3 regions of the Luteipulveratus mongoliensis genome follow, and region 1 is predicted to be linked to each of the others. Evidence: predicted binding sites of a transcription regulator. Region 1 holds the regulator's gene; each other region holds the start of a gene.

What was found. The regulator LexA, encoded in region 1, represses DNA repair genes until DNA is damaged. The targets are predictions, from matches to a motif close to TCGAACANNTGTTCGA.
Region 2: a site for LexA is predicted at 1,157-1,172, ahead of VV02_RS11990 (HNH endonuclease signature motif containing protein). Genes of this name have one in related genera too.
Region 3: a site for LexA is predicted at 1,133-1,148, ahead of VV02_RS21750 (HNH endonuclease signature motif containing protein). Genes of this name have one in related genera too.

Annotation. Positions count from the first base shown of each region.
Region 1 is NZ_CP011112.1:3,715,668-3,717,864, reverse strand. It holds gene VV02_RS17650 (NAD-dependent protein deacetylase) at 1-766, shown strand, start outside; gene lexA (transcriptional repressor LexA) at 814-1,533, opposite strand; gene VV02_RS17640 (LysM peptidoglycan-binding domain-containing protein) at 1,801-2,193, shown strand.
Region 2 is NZ_CP011112.1:2,504,324-2,506,520, reverse strand. It holds gene VV02_RS12000 (nucleoside triphosphate pyrophosphohydrolase family protein) at 1-233, shown strand, start outside; gene VV02_RS11995 (hypothetical protein) at 409-861, shown strand; gene VV02_RS11990 (HNH endonuclease signature motif containing protein) at 1,225-2,197, shown strand, end outside.
Region 3 is NZ_CP011112.1:4,585,573-4,587,769, forward strand. It holds gene VV02_RS21735 (alkaline phosphatase family protein) at 1-141, shown strand, start outside; gene VV02_RS21740 (nuclear transport factor 2 family protein) at 227-616, shown strand; gene VV02_RS21745 (nuclear transport factor 2 family protein) at 639-1,007, shown strand; gene VV02_RS21750 (HNH endonuclease signature motif containing protein) at 1,188-2,197, shown strand, end outside.

The sequences.
Region 1 (2,197 bases):
CGGCGCCGGCCTGTCCACCGAGTCGGGCATCCCTGACTACCGCGGTCCCGACGGTGAACGCCGCATCACGCCGATGACGGCCACCGAGCTGTTGGCCTCGCCGGAGGCCCGACAGCGCTACTGGGCGCGCAGCTACGTCGGCTGGCGACGCTTTGAAGGCGCGCGACCCAACGTCGGTCATCAGGTCGTGGCTCGGCTGCAGGCCCGAGGTCTGCTCGGCACCGTCATCACTCAGAACGTCGACGGGCTGCATCAGCAGGCCGGCTCGGTCGACGTGCTCGAGCTGCACGGCTCGCTCTCGCACGTCGTCTGCATGCAGTGCGGCGAACGCTACGACCGCGAGGTCATCGACGAGCGGCTGACCCAGGCGAATCCGACCTTCGATCGCGAGGTCGGCGGTGAGATCCGACCGGATGGTGACGTCGTACTCCCTGACGAGCTGGTCTCGACCTTTCGCGTCGCGACCTGCGTCGTGTGTGGTTCGGACAAGCTCAAGCCGGACGTGGTGATGTTCGGGGAGGCCGTGCCAAAACCGTTGGTGGAGAAGTGTTTTGGTGTGGTCGAGCAGTCGGATGGCCTGCTTGTCCTCGGGTCTTCGCTCATGGTGATGTCGGGCTATCGGTTCGTACGACGTGCGTCTCGCCTCGGCCTGCCGGTCGCGGTTCTCACCCGCGGTCGTACGCGCGGGGAAGCCGAGACCACGATCAAGATCGAGACTCCCTTGGGAGAGACGCTGACCCATCTCGAGCAGGCACTTCCTCAGTAGTCATCGGCATCCCGCGAGATGGAGAGCGGGAGGCCGATGACAGCTGGTCAGACCACCCTGCGCAGGACGGCGGTGACCTTGCCGAGGATGGTGGCCTCATCGCCGTCGATCGGCTCGTAGGCCTCGTTGTGGGGCATCAGCCACACCTTGCCTCGGGTGCGCTTGAACGTCTTGACGGTCGCCTCGTTGTCGAGCATCGCTGCGACGATGTCACCGTTCTCCGCGGTCTGCTGCTGGTGAACGACGACCCAGTCGCCGTCGCAGATCGCCGCATCGACCATCGAGTCGCCGACCACCTTCAGCAGGAACAGGTCGCCCTCGCCGACGATCTGCCGGGGGAGTGGGAAGACATCCTCGACGACCTCCTCGGCCAGGATCGGGCCGCCCGCTGCGATCCGTCCCACGACGGGGATGTAGGACGGCTCGGGGCGCTCGTCGTTGATGCCGGTCTCGTCGATGCCGGACTCGGCAGCTGCGCTGACCGGACCGCCGCGGTAGCCGCGGTCGCGCTTGCCCATGTCGGGTGACACGACCTCCATCGCCCGGGGGCGCATCGGGTCACGCCGCAGGTAGCCCTTGCGCTCCAGCATGGACAGCTGGTGCGCGACGGAGCTCGGAGACGTGAGGCCGACCGCCTCGCCGATCTCCCGCATGCTCGGCGGGTAGCCGCGGCGGTCGATCGAGTTGCGGATGACGTCCAGCACCTTCCGCTGACGCGTGGTCAGCGCGTGGCTGTCGGGCTCCGGCAGCTCGTGGATCTTGGCCATCTGGTGGTCCTCGTTCCCCGTCTTAGCGCGGCCAGAGCACCGTCGCGCAAGGCGATGTCAGTGGTCGCTGGTTGAGTCTCGATCTGTGAGCCAAGCCTATGAACTTCGGACACAGTTCTCAAACACCTGTACGACGCATGTCGCGGGTGGCGGAGCTGGCGGACGTTCGCGGTTGGTCTCGACTTCATCGAACACCCGTGCTATACATCGTACAAGCGTTCCATCGCACATGTGTTCGGATCAGCACAGCAGAGGTTGGAGGAGATCATGAGCGCGGTCATCGCCTGGGAGCATCCGCAGAGCTCGACGCCCACCGTGCGTCGGCGCCACCTGACGGTGGTGCCCGATCCCGAGCCGGTGATGAGCAGGGCGAGGGGGCCGCGCCTTCGGCTGACGCCGCGCGGTCGCCTGATGCTCCTGCTGGCGGGAGCGCTGGCCGTGCTGGGTCTGGTCACAGCCTCCGTCGCCGCGGCGTCCTCGCCTTCCACCCCACCGACTCGGGTGGTGACGGTTGAGCCGGGTGCCACGCTGAGTGAGATCGCGCAGGCTGAGCTTCCTGGACTGCCGGTCCACGAGGGAGTGGCCAGGTTGCAGCTCGCTAACCGACTGAGCTCTCTCCAGGTGAGCGCCGGCCAGCGGCTGGTGATCCCGCAGGGCTGACTTC
Region 2 (2,197 bases), 1.2 Mb from region 1:
AGGCAGGCGAGATCGCCGAGAAGGTCAAGAAGCTGGTGCGCGACAAGAACAGCGACCTGGACCTGCTCGACCGCGATGACATGGCCGCCGAGCTCGGCGACGTTCTTTGGTACACCGCCGTCCTGGCGAACTTCCTCGACCTCTCCCTGAACGACGTCGCGCAACGCAACATCGACAAGCTCGCCGACCGCCAGCGCCGCGCGATCCTCGGTGGATCCGGTGACCATCGCTGAGCCGCGTGCGAGGTGAACGGCCACACCCGGACACGCACCATTCCCCTACGACACCGCGGCAAACGACCCGCTCGGAGTCGGCCCCGCAAACCTGAGCGTCCCCGGACCGGGTCGGAATGTCGGTGTCCGCCACCATGATCATGTCGTCAGGCATCCGGACAAGGAGCACCACCCCGTGAAGGTGTACGTCGCCGGACCGGTCGCCGATGCGGCCACGGTCCGAGCGGTCCAGTCCGAGGTGGTTGCGGCGGGACATGAGCTGACGTTGGACTGGACGTCCGATCTGTCCTTCAGCGAGAGCTTCGCGTCGATGCCGGACCGCTCGGCGCAGATGGCGCAGGACGAGATCTCGGCCGTCCTGAAGGCCGATGCAGTCCTGGTCATCGCTTCACAGCATGATGGCCGAGGGATGTTCGTCGAGCTCGGCGCCGCGCTCGCACGCGCCGAGGTCGGCACGCTCGACCACGTTGTCGTGGTCGGCCCGATCCAGCACGAGAGCGTCTTCTACTTCCATCCCAAGGTTCGTCGAGTCCAGACCGTCGGCGAATGGCTCGAGCAGGTCGGACTGGGTTCGCATGGTGCCGCGACGGACTGCGGGCCGCAGACGGTCGACAACACTCGCCGGTGAGTTCCGCTCGTAACGTTGAGAATTCGCTGTTTCCATCGATGATCCGAAATGGCCGAGCCGAGAGAATCGGTTCGGAGCCCGGTGCAGATGGACTGCATACCGAGCGTCGACAAGGCACTCATGGCCCGCCCGTAACCTGCCCGCCGGTGACCTGCCCGCCACTGCCCTGTCGGTGGCCCGTGCGAGAGTGATGCGGGCGCACCGCCGGCCCAACTCGAGCGGGGCCAAGAATCCCCAAACACATTGCTATTGCTCGCAATTCACTGTTGACCAGGCAACGGCATCTCACTAGGCTTCGAACATACATCCGATCCGGGAGGTGATTCGATGGGCCACACGCCGTCCGCTGAAGATGACGCGTCCATGCCCGCGTCGAGTCACCTGCCTGCGCACGTCTCGACGTGGTTGCGCACGATCGCGCTCGGCGGCGGTGACCACTCGCCCGTTGATGATCCTGAGGCTGTGCGCTCTCGCGCCGCTGAGGTGGTTGCGGCCAGCAGGTGTCTGCAGGCATGGGCCGAGTCGGTCGAGGTCAAAGCCGTCAGTCTGCTGCTCGAAGGGGTCGAGACAGACATGTCGCTGGACCTCGGTCAGCAGGAGTCGCGATCGACACGACGCACACGGCTGGGCCTTGCACGAACCGCCGCGGCGACCGAGCTGCAGCTGCTGAGCGGTCTGCCTCTGACCCAGTGTCGCGAGCGGATCGGCTTCGCCGGTGCAGTGGGCGATCGCACTGAAGGACTCCAACGACGCATGGCAGAGGGCGAGCTGTCGTGGTGGCGCGCAAGCATCCTGTTCAAGGAGACACGCCACCTGCCCTCACCTGTCGCGAGCAAGGTCATCGATCGCGTGCTGCGGCCAGTCGCCGGTGACGATCGAACTCCGTTGTCTCATCAGACTTTCCGGCGTCGCCTCAGCAGACAGATCACGTTGGCCGAGTCCGCGTCCGAGGTGGCCGCACGCCGGCGCAAGGAAGCCGTCGACCAGCGCGACGTGCGCACCAGTCCGGGCGCTCACGGCGTCGCGCAGCTGGAGATCACCGCCTCGGCCGAGCGGACCTACGCCGCACAGCAACGTGTGACGGCGCTGGCTCGCACAGCCCGCGCCGCCGGTGACCCACGCACCCTGGCGCAGCTGCGCTCCGACATCGCCACCGACCTGCTCGTCCATGGGCAGGTCGCGGGCGATGCAGTCCTGGGCAAGGCGCCCCAGGCACACGTCCACGTCATCGCGCACCTGGCGTCGCTGATGGCGACCAACCACGGCGCTGTCAGCGTCCGGCCGCCGAAGCCATCGTCGGGCCGAGTCGTGGCCGTTTCACCAGCCATTGGGCAGG
Region 3 (2,197 bases), 870 kb from region 1:
GGCGACGTTGTGGCGAAGAACGAGCAGGTGTCGGTGCCGATCCCGGCCGGCGCGACGACCGTCCGCTTCACCTGGTCGCTCACCAACGGCGACAACGACTGGTACTGGGCGGTTGATGCGCCCTCAGTCAGCGCCGGCTGACGGGCTGTCAGCGTGAGCTGACGGTTGGCTGTTGGGCCGGTGATCTGCGTGAGGCGCAGGTCACCGGCCTGCTAGACACGCGTACGTGACTGACGACGTGGCCGAGGTGCTTCAGCTCGAGAAGCGCCGGCTCCGTGCGCTCGTCGAGCGCGACATGTCGGTCGCCGACCGGATCCATGCAGCTGACTACGAGCTCATCAGCCCTGGCGGCAGGACCCACACCAAGGACGCATATCTGGCGGACGTCGCATCGAAGCGGCTGGAGTATCTCGTCTTCGAGCCGACGACGCCGATCGCGGTGCGGGAAAGTGCCGGGCTCATCGTGCTGCGGTACGCCGCTCGGATCCGTCTCAGTATCGGCGTCGCGGACGAGGTCGAGTTCCGGGCGTGGCACACCGACCACTACGAGAAGCGCGACGGCGAATGGGTTGTCGTGTGGTCTCAGGCAACGCAGATCTCTGACCCCAACCCGTGATCCCAGTGCTAGACACGCGTCCATGACAGACGCCATTGCCACGGTCCTTCAGCTCGAAGAGCGACGGCTTCGTGCGCTCGTGGAGCGCGACATGACCGCGGCGGATGAGATCCATGCCGCCGACTACGAGCTCATCAATCCGGGCGGGATCGTTCGATCGAGGAGCGCGTATCTGGAGGACGTCGCGTCGAAGCGGCTGGACTACGTCGTCTTCGAACCCGTGACTCCGATCGCGGTGCGCGGGAGCGCCGACCTCATCGTGCTGCGATACGTCGCCCGCATCGCCGTCGCTGATGAGGTCGAGTTCAGGGCCTGGCACACCGATCACTACGAGAAGCGCGACGAGCAGTGGGTCGCTGTGTGGTCCCAGGCGACGCGGATCCGCGACTGACTCTCGGCTGGCCAGCGGCTCTTGACCGGCGGGCTCAGGCGGCCTAGCAGGGACCACCGACAGCCGAAATTAGTTGTCCCCATTGATGATTCAGCCTTGCGCGGCGTTGAACTGGTCGACTAGAGTCGAACGTATATTCGAAGTCTGGTGCTGCCCGACGACCACGCGAGAGGAGGCCCGATGTCCGACCAGCCGACGCCCACGGACAAGACTCCCGAGTCGTTGTCGCTGGCTGGGTTGCCCGCGCATCTGGCGTCCTGGCTCGTTGATGTCGTCGGCGCGGCGACCGGTCGTGCACCGGGCTCGCCCGCACCGGTGTCGCCCTTGCTGGGCGGGGCCGTCGATGAGCACGATGCGCACGTGGTGGCGCGTGCGGCGGCGGGTGTGCTGATCACGGCCGCGCAGGGGGTGCAGGCGTGGGCGGAGTCGATCGAGTCCGAAGCGATGGGCCGGCTGGTCACCGCGATCGAGGATGATCCGGGGCTGAATCTTGGCCAGCACGAGGCGCGTTCGACCCGCCGGACCCGGCAGGGGCTGGCGCGGACGGCTGCGACGGTCGAGGTGCAGCTGTTGAGCGGGTTGCCGGTCACGCAGTGCCGCGAGCGGGTCGCGTTCGCGACCGCGACACCTGATCGGGCCGGTTATCTGCGGGCGCGGTTGCGGCAGGGCACCGTGTCCGCCTGGCGGGCGCGCACCCTGTTGAAGGAGACCGCGCACCTGGACCCACTCACCGCGGACCTGGTCGCGAAACGGGTCCTCGCGCCGGTCGGCGCGGCCCCGCTGGGCAGTGATGTGGACCCGGCCGCGCAGGGGGCGGAGCTGGCTGCGGTGCTGGGGTCGGTTCCGTTGTCGCAGGCCACGTTCCGGCGCCGCCTGGCTCGTCAGCTGGTGCTGGCCGGGACCGCCTCCGAGGCCGCAGCGCGCGCCACCCAGGACGCAGTCGCCCGGCGGGATGTCGACACTGTCGCCGGCAGCCACGGGGTTGCGCACACCACGATCACCGCCTCTCGTGAGCGAGCCTTCGCCGCTCAGCAACGGGTGACCGCGCTAGCTCGGCGGGCGCGGGCTGCCGGTGATGGGCGCACGTTGGCTCAGCTGCGCTCGGACATCGCCACCGACCTGCTGATCCGCGGCCAGGTCGCAGGCGACGCACTCCTGGCGGACGCACCCGCGGCGCAGCTGCAGGTCAT